DNA from 3 places in the Pseudoalteromonas sp. JC3 genome. Region 3 is predicted to be linked to each of the others. Evidence: predicted binding sites of a transcription regulator. Region 3 holds the regulator's gene; each other region holds the start of a gene.

Region 1 (4,894 bases), on a different replicon from region 3:
CGTCTGTTTAACTTTGAATTCACCGAAGTGCCAAAGGGCTCGGTGCCTGTATTCCATCCTGATGTTCGTGTATGGGAAGTAACAGACAAAACCACCGGTGATAATATTGGCCTTTGGTATTTAGACCCGTTCGCACGTAAAGGTAAACGCTCTGGTGCGTGGGCCATATCATATCGTAGCCATACAACATTTGATGGTAAAACAAATGTGCTTAGCTCAAACAACTCCAACTTTGTGAAAGCACCTGAAGGTGAAGCGACCTTAATTTCTTGGTCAGATGCAGAAACCTATTTCCATGAGTTTGGTCACGCGCTGCATGCGCTTTCATCAAACGTGAAGTACCCAAGTTCAAACTCTGGTGTGCGCGACTACACTGAGTTCCAATCTCAGTTATTGGAGCGTTGGTTGGCAACGGACGAAGTGATCAATCGTTACTTAGTTCACTATAAAACAGGCAAACCTATGCCTAAAGCCCTAATCGAGAAAATCAAGAAGTCAGCAACCTTTAACCAAGGTTTCGCGACGACTGAATACCTTGGATCGGCTATTATGGATATGCTTTTCCATACCACAGATCCAGACAAGATTGGCGACCCTGTTGCATTCGAAAAGTCTCAGTTAGGTGCGCTAGGCATGCCGGACGAGGTCGTGATGCGTCATCGTACAACTCACTTTGGTCACGTATTCTCAGGTGAAGGTTATTCAGCGGGTTACTACGGTTACCTGTGGGCTGAGGTATTAACTTCTGATGCAGCAGAAGCGTTTGCAGAAGCGCCAGGTGGCTTCTACGACAAAGACGTTGCACAGCGTTTAGTGGATTACCTATTCTCAGTTCGCAACTCAATGGATCCAGCAGAAGCGTATCGCAAGTTTAGAGGCCGTGACGCTGAAGTTGAAGCGCTTATGCGTGATAGAGGCTTTCCTGTAGAGAAGTAAAAAGTTTACTCTGCTATTCGGATAATAAAAAACCCCTGAACCAAGGGGTTTTTTATAAAGCTTTAGCTTTTGGATTTCGTGCCGTCACCAAATAGGGATTTAAGGCCGTCGGCAAATTGCTTTATTTGCGCTTTCATCGAGCGCTTTACACTAACTTCAATGCTACCCAAAATCATTCTGCCGTGAATATAAATTTGTGGACGCTGTTTCACCTGCCCTGCAGATGCAAGCGTATTTCTTGTGTTTTCTACTGAACCCATAATATTACGAATATCGGTGACGACATCGACTGTGTCTGGTACAAAGATTTCGTCACTGCCTAAAATGCAATCTATATAAATATGTACTTCAGGGTGACTAAAAATTGCGTTGCTAAAATCTAGTTCCAAGCTGCCAAGGTAGTTTTTTAGGTGGATCTCTTTAGGTACGACCCACTCGCCACTGCGATGGTTGGAACTAAGTATAGAGGTAATGCTTATCGCCTCAGCACCATCTACGCTTGAGGTAAATTTTGGACCCAAACGAGCGGCTTTTTCGCTGTGATATCTTGCATCCGACTTTAGCGGTAAATCAGCACTAAGTGCTGCAATTTGTTCTTGTTCGTTCAGGTCGTATGCTTTATCCAATCGTCTCTCGAATGCATCAGCCGAAAGCTCACCGTGGCTGTAATTTAGAATTAACTGGTCAATCACCTCTTCCCTAACGGATTCGAGAGGCCTATCTTTTAATGGTACAGACATATGGTTGGTTCCGTTCTCTTGATTTATGCTTATAGAAGCAACAACCAAGCCAACATTAAATCATTTATAAAACAAGTGGTTAGTGTTTTTTAATATCAACTTACTCTATTTATTTACTAATATTTAGTTGTACAAAATAGTATTTGGTCAAAATTACCACTATTAGATGGCAGGCAACGCAGTAGCGCAGGTGTAGTTTGATATTGTCAGTCACTTTGCTATGGTAGTAGGTGTTCGCAAAACAACCAAAGGAGATTAGTTATGGCGAAGAAAAGCGATGTCAAAGCGCTTAAAAAAGAGCTGAAAGCGCGTAAAGCAAAGATTGAAAAGCATGAAGCAAAAATCAAAAAGCTGAAAAAAGCGATTAAAAAGGCTTAAAAGCCAAGTAGCCCTAACGTAAAGGGATAAGCAAGTGAGCGGTAAATATACCGCTCTTTTTGCGATTAAATCGAAAGATGGCTATATAGCAACCAAGTTCCCACACAGATTAAGATCACCCCACCAAAGGTTTCAGCTCGACTACCAAGGAACTTTCCAGCCGAATGCCCAATCATCACACCAATTGTTACCATCATGGTGGTGGCAAGGCCAATGAGCGAAGCGGCGAGCCATATATTCACATCAACAAATGCGAGACTGACACCGACAGCCATTGCATCAATACTGGTACCAAACGCTGTGATAATGGTTTTTAACCAAGGTTGCTTTGCGTGCTGTGCTGGCGCATCGTCATTACCCTTAAGGCTCTCATAAATCATATGAGCGCCAAGTCCTAACAGTAAGATAAAGGCAATCCAGTGATCCCAAGCCTCGACATAGCCAGCTGCAGATTGTCCTATTAACCAGCCAATCAGCGGCGTACAGGCTTCAATAACACCAAAAATGAGGCCGATTTTTATGGCTTCGGTAAGCCGAGGTGATTTTAGGCTGGCGCCTTTACCGATTGCCGCGGCAAACGCATCGGTAGACATGGCGTATGCTAACAGTAGCAGGGTGACGAAATTCATTTACATTGCTCCGGTCGGGCGATTTGAGTCCACGACATATCCACACGCCCGACCACAGGCATGGATATATCGATGGTCTCGCCAACCGAGAGGTGTCCGCACCATGGCATTTTGGCCAATTATGTTGATACGAACTCTTCCGAGCATTGGAAGCAGGCTACTCCCCAACGAGTTGCGATAATATCAAGAATTGTTCTAAATAGAAATCTAAGTTTATAGCTAGCTCTACACCATATGGTGAATGAGTTGGCTCCATTTTTAGTTATTTATCTTATAGCAATACACTAAAGCAGCTCCCTTGTCCTACTTCAGAGGTTGCGCTGATCCGCCCTTTGTGGCGATGGATAATTTGTTGGCTGAGTGCAAGTCCAATTCCTGAGCCATGAGGTTTTGTGGTAAAAAATGGTACGAATATTTTATCAAGTGCGCTGGGCTCTATTCCTTCCCCGTTATCAGCAACGTTGATTTCACATTTGCCGTAGCGATTAATCGTTGCTGATACAGTCACTATTTTTTCATGGTTGTTATGTTTCATGGCATCTTTGGCGTTATTTAGTAGATTGAGCAGCACTTGCTCTATCATCTTTCTATCAACATTAATGCTCAGCGCAGCGGGCGTCACGTCAAAGTGTAGAGTGATATTGGCGTCACTAAAGTCGCTTTTTATCAGTGGTGTAATGTCGTCAAATAAAGTCTGTACCGCAAGCGGTTGGAGGTCAAGTTCAGGAATATGCGTGAGCTTTCTGTAGTTATCAATAAAGCCAAGTAAAGACTGGCTTCTAATACCAATCGCTTGCAGGCTTTGTAGGTAGTCTTCAACGAGTTCTTGGTCTGTCACCGCTTCAGCTAACTGATTATTGGTGATATTAACTAGCGTATTTGAGAGTGAATAAATCGGTGCGACGGAGTTTCCTATTTCATGGATAAGCACGCGGATCAGCTTTTGCCAAGACTCAATTTGGGTACTCTCTAGCTGCTCTGAAATCGCGGTGAAAAGCCAAAGTTGGTACTGATTACCTTGATTGGAAAACGTAAAATATTTAAATAGTAAGTCTTTGGCGATGTGGCTACCTACTTTGGCTTGTTCAAGCTCTGGGTGTGCTGCAAGTAATGAGTGTCCAGACTCTGCGCCGCGAATATCCAACAATTGCTTTGCGCTGTTATTACAAATCAAAATGGTGTGGCCATTTTTGATAAGGATCAGACCTGCTTCTATGTGTTGTAGCATGGTTTCGTAAGTAGTGACGAGCTCTGCCTGTTTGGTTTTATCTTGCTGAGCTTTCTGAATAAGCTCGTTACAGGTTGTAAGTGCTTGCTTACTTATTGGGTGCTTATTATCAATTCTAAAGCTGCCATCTTGATACTTGAGCGCAGTAAACACCTCTTCGAATTGTTGTTTCTGTCTTTTCAGTGTGGCAATAGACAGCACTGTGAATAGCACTGCAATCGCAATGGATAACCCACTAAACAAAAAGACGTAGCTGTGGAGAAAGCCCAACACACCAAGTGTGGCGAATACAATGGCTGCGAGTTGAAAAATGGCCATGCGAACGAGGCTATTATTCCACATCATACTTCTCCATTTTACGGTACAGTGACGCGCGGGTGATCCCAAGCGCTTTAGCCGCATGGCTGATATTTCCCTTAAAGTCTCGGACCGCCCGCTCTATGGTGTGCTGCTCTATTTTTGCGAGGTTATAGGTGTCAATAAAGCCCGCACTCTCCTCAGAGCTTGCCCCTGGACTGGCGAGCTGAAACTGCAATTGGGTTGAGTCAGATAAAATAACTGCGCGTTCAACCAAGTGTTGTAATTCTCGGATGTTACCGGGCCATTGATACTTGACTAAATCAGCCATCATTTTGTCGCTGACCGTTTTGCACTGTAGCTTGTACTTTTTGCTGTATAGATCAGCATAAAACTCAATAAGTAGTGGAATATCTTGGGGCCTATCTCGTAGTGCTGGAAGTGTGATCTCTACGGTATTAATGCGGTATAACAAGTCCTGACGAAAACTGCCTTCGCGCACCATGTCATACAAATTCATATTGGTTGCGGTGATAAGGCGCAGATCAACCTCTATTTGTTTGCTGCCTCCCACTGGTGTAACCACTCGATTTTGGATCGCAGTAAGTAACTTTCCCTGTAACTCGAGCGGAATATTGGCTATTTCATCTAAAAATAAAGTACCGGATTCCGCAAGCTCAAAGCGA
Region 2 (4,894 bases), 1.7 Mb from region 3:
AGCCAACCACCTTTAGCATACACTGAGAAATGTTCGTTTAGTGGAGCTGAAATACGTGTAGATAAAGAAATACCGTCTATTTCAGCAGAGTTGTCAATGTCACTTGCTTCGTCGAAGTTCTCATAGGCAAGTTCAAAACTCCAATATGGATTAATTTTTGTACCCACATACGCTTTTAGCATAGAAGAGTCGTCGTCGAATGAAGTGTCATTCTCACGATCTTCCCATTGGAAAGAGTATTGGCCATAACCGATACCTGTGTAAATTTTATAATCATCTAGTCCAAAATCAGACTCCGCGTGAGCGGCTGTGGATGCAAGACCTAGAGAGGCAAGTAGCGCAGCAGCAATTGTTAATTGTTTCATCTTTACTCCTTAAATCAATATAAGTATGGGAGGGGGAAAGCCCCCCTCAAATCAAAATTGGCTTATGATTTTGTGGTAACGCGAAGGTTATCTTTTACATCTCTAACGTCATTGGCGTTTTTCGCGATTTGCACAGCAAGTTTGCGCTCTGCTTCGCTACCTACATGACCGTTTAATGTTACGACTAAACCTTCCACATCAACATCGATGTCAGTACCATCTACATCTGTGTCGAACAGATAGCGAGACTTAATTACTGTTGCGATTTTTGCGTCAGTAAAACCGCTATCGCTTTCGTAATTGCGCTCTTTTTTGCGCTCATCTGACATATCTACGATAGTCAGGTCGTTTTTCACTTCTTTTACGCCATCGATACCTAGTACCAGTTCTTCAGCCAGCTTTTTATCTACTGAGTGTTCAACTTTACCGGTTAGCACTACAACGCCGTTCTTTACATCAGTGTTAATGTCAAAGTTGTTCAGTTCACCGTTGAAAAGCAGTGTTGCTTCTGCTTTACCGTCTATCCAAGCGTCACTCGCTTCTTTTTCCCAAGAGTTATCAGCAGCAAATGCTGAAGCAGTAGTAAGTGAAGATACTAGTACAGTTGCAATTAATGTCTTTTTCATAATTAAACTCCTTTAATTTCGTAGTCGAATTATCTGTTGCAGCTGTTGTGCCAACCTTTAAATTATTGATAATTATGTGATTTATTTTTATGGAGTAAGTTTTAAGGAAGAATTTACCGAGAAGATGTGTAAATTAGTTTGTAATAATTACCTTTTCCATGAACGGCTAATTAATATAACTAGGAATGATTACTGCATTCTAGATTTGTCGAGTACTTAAATAGGAATATTTGATTATGAATTTAGAAAAATTCTGGGCGTTAATTAATGATAAGTTAATCTCTTGGCTTGAATCCGGTGTGCAGTTACTACCGAATATGATCCTAGCCTTAATGATACTCATATTCTTCACAGTTTTGGCTAAAATATCTTCAATTTGGTTTTCAAAGGCAATTAAAAAAGCAATAAAGACAGAACAAGTGGCTTCACTTATTAGTTCCATATTTAAAGTCTCTATTATTGCCATTGGGATTTTCTTCGCTTTAGATATAGTAAAACTATCAGGTGCTGTAATGTCATTGTTGGCTGGGGCGGGGATCATTGGCCTTGCTATTGGCTTTGCATTCCAAGACATGACCGAGAACCTCATCGCTGGATTTGTGATGGGGGTCAGAAAACCTTTTATGGTCGGTGACATTATAAGAACCAAGGATTGCTTTGGCACGGTAAGCAAAATCAATTTGAGAAACACCTTAGTAGAAAACTTTTATGGCCAGCTGTCTTATATCCCCAACAAAATTCTCTTTAAGAATGAGTTACAAAACTACACTAAGCTTGGCAAGCGAAGAATAGAAGTACCAGTTGGTATCTCGTATGCGGACGACCCAGAGCAAGCCCGAGAGGTGATTGTTGAGGCAATTAACAAGCTTGATTTCGTAGTAAGCCAAAAAGAAACAGATGTCTATGCAGAGTCTTTTGGTGACAGCTCTATTAATCTATTAGTGTGGTTTTGGATAGATTACCCAGCAGATCCGGGCTTTATGGTGGTCAGGCACAAAGCAATTTGCACCATTAACCGTGTATTAGCTGATAACGATATCTTAATTCCTTTCCCAATTAGGACTATGGATTTCAATGCTAAAGGGAGCACAACCTTAAGTACGCAATTATCACAGGAATAATTTACATCTAGTTTGTAATATTTTCACCGGTCTGAAGGTGCTTAGATTAAAAAGCCTTATATAATAAAGGTTTATGATTTGGCATTTAATCTGCATTAGTGAAAGGGACAGAAAATAATATTTGCAAAATGCACTTATTAAATATCGCAACGAAAGGAGTTATTTATGGCAGATTCAAATTACGACATGGGGCCGGTAAAAGAGCTCATCAAAGTATTAAATGGTGGTGTTGATTTTTACACTGAAGCTAAAAAGAAGCTAGATAATATCGAATTAAACCGCGTATTTGACCAAATGATTGTAGATAAAGCGCAAGCAATCTCGGATCTACAACCATTTGTTCTTATTGACGAAGGTGAAATTGAGACAGATTCAGCGCTTAGCATCGACATTCGTGAATCGTACACCAAGTTGGTTGGTATGGTGAGCACCGACAAAGAGCACACCTATATTTCTCAGCTAGAAGAAGTGGAAGACAAAGTGTTAAGCAAGCTTGATAAAGCATTAAGCAAAGATCTTCCACCTAAATGCAAGAGTGTATTACTGCAAATTCAAACCAGAATGCAAGCTTGTCACGATCAAATGAAGCAGTTGCAAGAGCTAACTGCCTAAGGAGAATGTTATGTTGAGTTGGGCTGTAATGTTTTTATTCCTAGCACTTGTCGCAGCCGTGCTAGGTTTCACTGGAATCGCTGGCGCTGCGGCAGGTATGGCGAAAATTCTATTCTTTGTGTTTATCGCCTTTATGATTATTTCGTTTATTTTTGGCAAAGCACGAGCTCCCAGGTAAAAGGGAATTAACGTACAAAAACGGTTTTAGGAGATAGATTATGAAATCAGCAATTACATTAGCAAAAGCATTTGGTTTTGTTTCAATTTTAGCACTTTTTGGTTGTAGCGAAGGTCCGGCGGAAGATGCTGGTGAGCGTTTCGATGAAACAGTTCAGGAAGTAGAAAATAGTGTGGAAGACGCGTGTGAAGATGTAAAAGAGAACATGAACGCTGAAAACGAAGAGTGTTAAGCGAAAGTGATTTCGACGTGGAATAAAAGAGGAGAAGCCGATAAAAGCTTCTCCTCTTTTTTTTGTAATAGGTTTAAAAATCAAACCTATACAGTTAAGAGACACAGTTACGAAGTATGATGCATATCAATAATGCGCTGCTTAATTTGCAATTATTATTGTAATCTATGAACTTTGAGTAATACTTTATTTCTATGTTTACTCAATAAAAATCAGACTATGCTAAATAGGGTTTCAGTTAAAAGCAGATTGTTGTCGCTTTCGGGCATACCTGCTGTGTTTTTTATTCTCGCTACTATCTTTACAATTGGAACATTATCAAATCTTATCAATTACATTGACCGTATTTATGACGACAGAGTTGTACCGCTGAGGCAAATAAAAGTCGTGTCAGACAACTATGCGGTGGTTATTGTAGATACTTTTCACAAGTTACGAGGCCATCAATTATCCAACAGTGCCGCGTTAAAGCAAATCGAAGAAGCTAAAAATATCGCTGAAAAAGAATGGAATAGCTATTTGTCCACGGACCTTACGAGCGAAGAGCGAAGCTTAGTAAAGCAAGTTGAAAAAGCAGAGATAAGTGTCAAGCAACTGCTGTCTAATTATATTAACCGAGTTAACGCAAATACTTTTGAAGAAATTCCTTATGATAAATTTGTACGCGATCTCTATGCCGCCTTTGACCCCTTAAGTGAAAGCTACAATGCACTAATTGAGTTACAACTTGCAGAGGCAAGTGCACTAAGAGATGTTGGCCGCTCAGAAGCCAGTGCGACAAAAACGGCGATGATTATCTCTTCCGTTACTATTGTGATCGTAATGGTGATGATTGGTATGTTGATATTTAGGTCAATTAACGAACCACTCAGTCGTTTGCGTATGCGTATTGGTAACATTGCAAGAGATGCTGATTTAACCCAACGTGTAGTGGTTGAGGGGCAGGACGAGCTGAGTGAGATAGGAAACGACTTCAATACTATGGTGTCGAGCTTACATGAGTTAGTTACCAACCTAGTTACGATGGTGAATAGTCTGTCCTCAACATCCAACGAGCTAAATGGAATTAGTCAGTCAATTGCGGGCACTTCACAAGAACAAGAGCAGCAAACGGTAATGATCGCAACCGCAGCGACAGAAATGAGTAGTGCAATTCAGGAGGTTGCACATAATGCAATGAATACCGCAAACAAAGCAGAGATGTCGGGTCAGCTTGCAAAGCAGGGGATGGATGTTATTTCGCAAAATATTCAGGCCATCGAGCGTCTTGCCAGTGAGGTGGGAGATAACGCGCAGTTAATTAAAGCGTTGAACGACCAGTCGAATGAAATCAACCAAGTCGTGCTAATGATCCAAGGTGTGGCTGAACAAACAAATCTTTTGGCATTAAACGCTGCAATAGAAGCGGCGAGAGCTGGGGAATCAGGTCGAGGCTTCGCGGTTGTTGCTGATGAAGTTAGGCAATTGGCACACAACACGCAAAAAGCTACGGAATCGATCCGAGATATGATCAGTAAGTTACAGGGCATGGCACAAAATGCCGTGTCGTCAATGGAGAATGCACAGTCGAGTGCAGCTGCAGGAGTTGATAGGGCCAATGAGTCAGCTCAAATCATGACTGATATAGACAAGGCGGTGGATGAAATCGTCGGTATGAATATTCAGGTTTCAACGGCAACGGAAGAACAAACAACGGTGGTTGCGGAAATCAGCGAAAATATTAATGATTTCAGTAGCAGTATTTCTGAAATTACTCGAAG
Region 3 (4,894 bases):
TCGTCACTGTCTAAATAAAACAGGGTAGGTTTGGCAAAGCCTGGTAAGTATTCAAGAATGTCATTAAACTCGTCCTGTTCTTTAGGTAAGTTTCTAACATCAATACTGACTGCAATTTTATTATAATTGTCCGAAACACTGCGGACTAAAGACGGCAGCAAATTGACTGGAATGTTATCCACACAATAGTAGCCTAAGTCTTCCAATACTCGAAGCGCTACAGATTTACCAGAGCCTGAGCGGCCACTGATAATGATAAGCTCGAGTCCTTTTTCTTCATCACTCATCAAGTTCACCTTGGATCACTGCATATAACTCATCATCACTTTTTGCTTGCCTAAGCATTTTGCAAAAAGACTTGTCTTTGAGTGTATCAGCAATCGCCGCTAAGGTCTTCAGGTGTTGTTGATTATCACCTTCAGGTACGATGAACGCGACAAAAATATCGACAGGCTGCTTATCTATGGCTTCAAACTGGATCCCTTGCTCGCTGACAAGCACCATTGCAAGGATTTTATCCAAACCTTCAAGTCGACCATGGGGAATGGCAATGCCTTTACCGATCCCTGTGCTGCCTAATTTCTCTCGCGCCATTAAGGCGTCCAAGATAGCATGCTGACTGGTATTTGGAATTTGGCTATGAGCCAGTTCGCTGATGTATTCTAAAATACGTTTTTTGCTATTAAAAAGGACCGCAGCTTTACTGCAGTCCTTGTTCACTAATTCACTTAATTTCATCTTAGTGTCGAGTGAGCTTCTCTTTGTGTTTAATAACTTGACGATCTAGCTTGTCGATAAGGCCATCAATTGCGGCATACATATCTTGATGCTCTGTTGATGCAAATAGCTCGCCGCCGTTTACGTGTAATGTTGCTTCTGCTTTTTGTACTAGTTTCTCGACATCAAGGATCACATGCACATTATTGATATGATCAAAGTGCCTTTCTAGCTTCGCAAACTTGTTGGTGACATAGTCTCTTAATGAGTCAGTAATTTCTACATGGCGACCAGTTAGATTTAGTTGCATAAGCATTTTTCCTTCTTGGGTTTTACGTCTTATATCAAGCTTTTACGCTGATTTGACGGTGGAATGGCTAGGGATTCACGATATTTTGCAATCGTACGTCTCGCTACCTTAATTCCTTGCTCAGCTAAGATATCTGCAATTTTGCTGTCACTCAATGGCTTCGCGGTATTCTCTGCAGCTATCAGCTTTTTGATAAGTGCTCTAATTGCTGTAGAAGAGCACTCACCTCCATTTTCCGTACTTACATGGCTAGAGAAGAAATACTTCAGCTCAAATATTCCCCGAGGTGTATGCATGTATTTTTGTGTTGTCACACGGGAAATTGTGGACTCATGCATCTCAACCATTTCAGCAACATCATTTAGCACCATAGGGCGCATTGCTTCGGGGCCATGTTCAAAGAATGCCTGTTGTTGTTGCACAATGCAATTGGTAACTTTTAATAAAGTATCATTTCGGCTTTCTAAGCTTTTAATAAACCACTTTGCTTCTTGTAAATGTGAGCGAATAAACTGACTATCCGTACTGGATTTCGCCGTTCTAGACATCGCAGCGTAATGGTCATTTACTCTTATTTTAGGCATAGCATCAGGATTTAGCTCTACGACCCAACGACCTTTTACTTTTTTCACCGATACGTCAGGGATCACATATTCAGGCTCTTCATGAATAATGCTTGCCGCAGGCTTTGGGTTAAGGCTATGTATTAACGTCATGACCTCTTTGAGATCGGCTTCTTTAAGGCGCGTTTTCTTAGCCAAAGTTCGATAGTCACGGCTGGCAAGCAAGTCGATATGCTCTGTCAGGATCATTTTTGTTTCGGCAATCCATGGGGTATCTGGGGCGAATTGGTTGAGCTGAATGCATAAGCATTCTTGTAAACTACGCGCTGCGATACCGACAGGGTCAAAAAGCTGAATGCGTTTGAGTACGGCTTCGACTTCATCTAGCTCAATAGGCTCTTCGCTATTCTCGTCATTAATGCTTTCTAAAATGTCTTCGCAAGACAGTGTTAGAATGCCTGACAGGTCGACCGCTTCAATAATCGCAATCGCAATAGCTCTATCTGTTGGACTAAATGGTGTCAGTTCGAGTTGCCACATGAGATAATCGTGGAGAGATTCAGAGGTTTCCCCTTGATAAACATTATCGTCATCGGGAAGTGGACCTGAGCTTGCAGCAGGCGCTGCACTCATATACTCGTCCCAAGTGACATCCATGGCAAGGTCATCGCTCACAGTGTCTTTGCTCATGGCGGTATCTGAGTCTATCTCATAGTCACTAACCTGCGTTTCATCGGCTGAATCTTGATTGTCGTCAGCACGGCTCTTTTCTTGGCTGTGTTGGTCAGCGTTTTCGCCGTCAGTATTATCACCTTCTTCCACTTCCAACAATGGATTGCTGTCTAATGCTTCTTGTATTTCTTGTTGCAGATCCAATGTACTAAGCTGCAGCAAGCGAATGGCTTGTTGCAGTTGCGGAGTCATTGTAAGTTGCTGCCCCATGCGCAGCTGTAATGATTGCCTCATGTATCTCTAACAATCCTTTTTAACAGTTATTAATACTACGTCTTAACTATAGCTTGAATTGTTCGCCTAGGTAGACATCTCTTACGGTTTGATCTGCCAAAACATGTTCTGGCGTGCCTGCAGCGATTAACTCACCATGTGAAACGATGTAGGCCTTTTCACATACGTCCAGTGTTTCTCTAACGTTATGATCGGTGATAAGCACACCGATACCACGGTTTTTTAGGTGCTCTATGATTGTCTTTATATCTAACACCGAAATAGGATCAACACCAGCAAAAGGTTCATCTAACAGGATAAACTTAGGGTTTGCGGCTAAAGCGCGAGCAATTTCGACTCGTCTTCTTTCGCCTCCCGACAATGCCATGCCCTGTGAGTCGCGAATGTGTTGAATATTAAACTCATCCAGTAACTCGTTTAGTTCAGCTTCTCTTTCAACTTTAGATAAGTCTTTTCGAGTTTCTAAAATCGCCATCAAATTTTGATAGACCGTGAGTTTTCTAAAGATTGAAGACTCTTGCGGTAGATAGCCAATACCAAGTCGTGCACGGCTGTGCATCGGTAACAAAGTGATATCTTCGTCATCAATCTGAATATAGCCTTTGTCGCTTGGTACTAACCCTACAATCATGTAGAACGTAGTGGTTTTACCTGCACCATTTGGTCCTAATAAGCCTACAATACTGCCAGCCTGAACACTTAAACCAACATTTTTGACGACCTGACGACCTTTATAACTCTTTGCTAGACCAGTTGCTTTGAGCTCGCTCATTAATTGTTACCTTCTTCCTGCGCTTTTTTCTCTTTAGCGTCTTTTTTGTCATCAACAGGAACAAGGATGGTTCTTACTCGAGAGTCTTCTTGGTCTGAGCGCTCAGCGCTGATCAATTGCTTTTCAATGTCATAGGTGATGACTTGAGCATTGATTTTTTGCCCAGTTTGATTGATTTCAGCATCACCAGAAATCACTAGGGTTCCCTTCGCTACGTCGTAACGGATTTCATTTGCTTTGGCTTCTAGCAAGTTGCCATCGGGTTGACGTTCGCTAAAAGTGGCAGGGCTGCCAGTTGCCACAAGCAGTTGCTTGTTAATGCCAAGTTCCGCGCGACGGTGGACCTCTAGGCGATCGGCATTTATCTTTCTGTTGCCATGAATAATAACAACATTCTGTTCAAAAATACCGATGTTGCTTTGCAGTTGAGCTTGCTGACGGCCAGCATCAATAATGACTTCATTTTGTTCTGCAGCAATTGCTAGAGTAGAACTTGCAAGCAAGCCGATGAAAACTAGTTTGTTAATGATTTTACTGGTCATAATAAATTGTCTTTGTGTGGTTGATGAGTTCGATCACTTGCTTTTGTAGATCCGCATGCAGTCCTTTACCTGTGATCCTAAGACTAGGACCGTTGATAACGACAGGGTGTTCCGACTTCATCAATTTTTGCTTAATTTCAACTCTTACATTATCGGCATTGATATCCGTGATCATGGCGTTAGGCGTTAAATTCTTTGCCAACACATTGCCCTCTAATATCAAGGTGTTGTTTTCGTATAGGGTTGCTTCTAATGCGCTTATTTGCCAATTCTGTTCACCGTTATATAAGGTGAAAATGGGCTTTTCAAAGTGACTAAAGCCAAGATCTTGATACAACTCCATCTTATCAGCAGTTACCTGATAGTTTAATAAGCCATTTTCACTATAGGTCGTTTGCTGAAGCGTGGTTGCAACATAATCGGGTTTAGCTAACGGTTCATCTTCTTTTGCTGGATCCGCCTCTGATGGATTAAACATGGGCGACCACATCCATACCATTAAAGAAGCGAAAACAATGAGTAAGATGACACGCAATACGGTCATGTACTTGATCCTTTGGAAGTCAATAAGTGATTTTGGCTGAGCATTAGAAGATCAGTTAGTTCTCTCACGGCACCAAAGCCACCTGGCATCAAGGTCGTGTAATGGGCGATATGTTTAACAAGAGGATGTGCATCATTGACGGCAACGGCAAAACCAACTCGTTCCATTACGGGTAGATCTGGGCCATCATCACCAATATATGCAATTTCGTCATCATTAAGATTGAGCTTAGTCTTCAGTTCATCATATGCCACTAACTTGTTTTCTTGACCTTGGTAAATATAAGTTACATTTAAACTAGTCATGCGTTGCTGAACTATTTGTGAATGTCTACCTGTGATAACGGCGACTTCGATACCACTATCAATCAAGGCCTTAATACCAAACCCGTCTTTGGTATTAAATGCTTTCAGTTCTTCACCATTGTTACCAAGGTATATACGGCCATCTGAGAATACGCCATCAATATCGCAAATTAAT

The links. The regulator sigma-54, encoded in region 3, starts transcription at its own class of promoters, with help from an activator protein. The targets are predictions, from matches to a motif close to GTTGGCACGNNNNTNGNNT.
Region 1: the regulator sigma-54 is predicted to act here: its motif matches at 2,751-2,769, upstream of QSH61_RS21510 (manganese efflux pump MntP).
Region 2: the regulator sigma-54 is predicted to act here: its motif matches at 2,190-2,208, upstream of QSH61_RS13085 (PA2169 family four-helix-bundle protein).

What each region holds. Positions count from the first base shown of each region.
Region 1 is NZ_CP127856.1:636,912-641,805, forward strand. It holds gene QSH61_RS21500 (M3 family metallopeptidase) at 1-936, shown strand, start outside; gene QSH61_RS21505 (LiaF domain-containing protein) at 999-1,676, opposite strand; gene QSH61_RS21510 (manganese efflux pump MntP) at 2,120-2,683, opposite strand; yybP-ykoY riboswitch at 2,691-2,861, opposite strand; gene QSH61_RS21515 (sensor histidine kinase) at 2,955-4,256, opposite strand; gene QSH61_RS21520 (sigma-54-dependent transcriptional regulator) at 4,243-4,894, opposite strand, start outside.
Region 2 is NZ_CP127855.1:3,044,551-3,049,444, reverse strand. It holds gene QSH61_RS13100 (outer membrane beta-barrel protein) at 1-365, opposite strand, end outside; gene QSH61_RS13095 (BON domain-containing protein) at 428-991, opposite strand; gene QSH61_RS13090 (mechanosensitive ion channel family protein) at 1,228-2,112, shown strand; gene QSH61_RS13085 (PA2169 family four-helix-bundle protein) at 2,278-2,724, shown strand; gene QSH61_RS13080 (DUF1328 domain-containing protein) at 2,735-2,902, shown strand; gene QSH61_RS13075 (hypothetical protein) at 2,943-3,134, shown strand; gene QSH61_RS13070 (methyl-accepting chemotaxis protein) at 3,411-4,894, shown strand, end outside.
Region 3 is NZ_CP127855.1:415,617-420,510, forward strand. It holds gene rapZ (RNase adapter RapZ) at 1-287, opposite strand, end outside; gene ptsN (PTS IIA-like nitrogen regulatory protein PtsN) at 280-738, opposite strand; gene hpf (ribosome hibernation promoting factor) at 740-1,027, opposite strand; gene QSH61_RS01740 (RNA polymerase factor sigma-54) at 1,057-2,556, opposite strand; gene lptB (LPS export ABC transporter ATP-binding protein) at 2,603-3,328, opposite strand; gene lptA (lipopolysaccharide transport periplasmic protein LptA) at 3,328-3,870, opposite strand; gene lptC (LPS export ABC transporter periplasmic protein LptC) at 3,860-4,414, opposite strand; gene kdsC (3-deoxy-manno-octulosonate-8-phosphatase KdsC) at 4,411-4,894, opposite strand, start outside.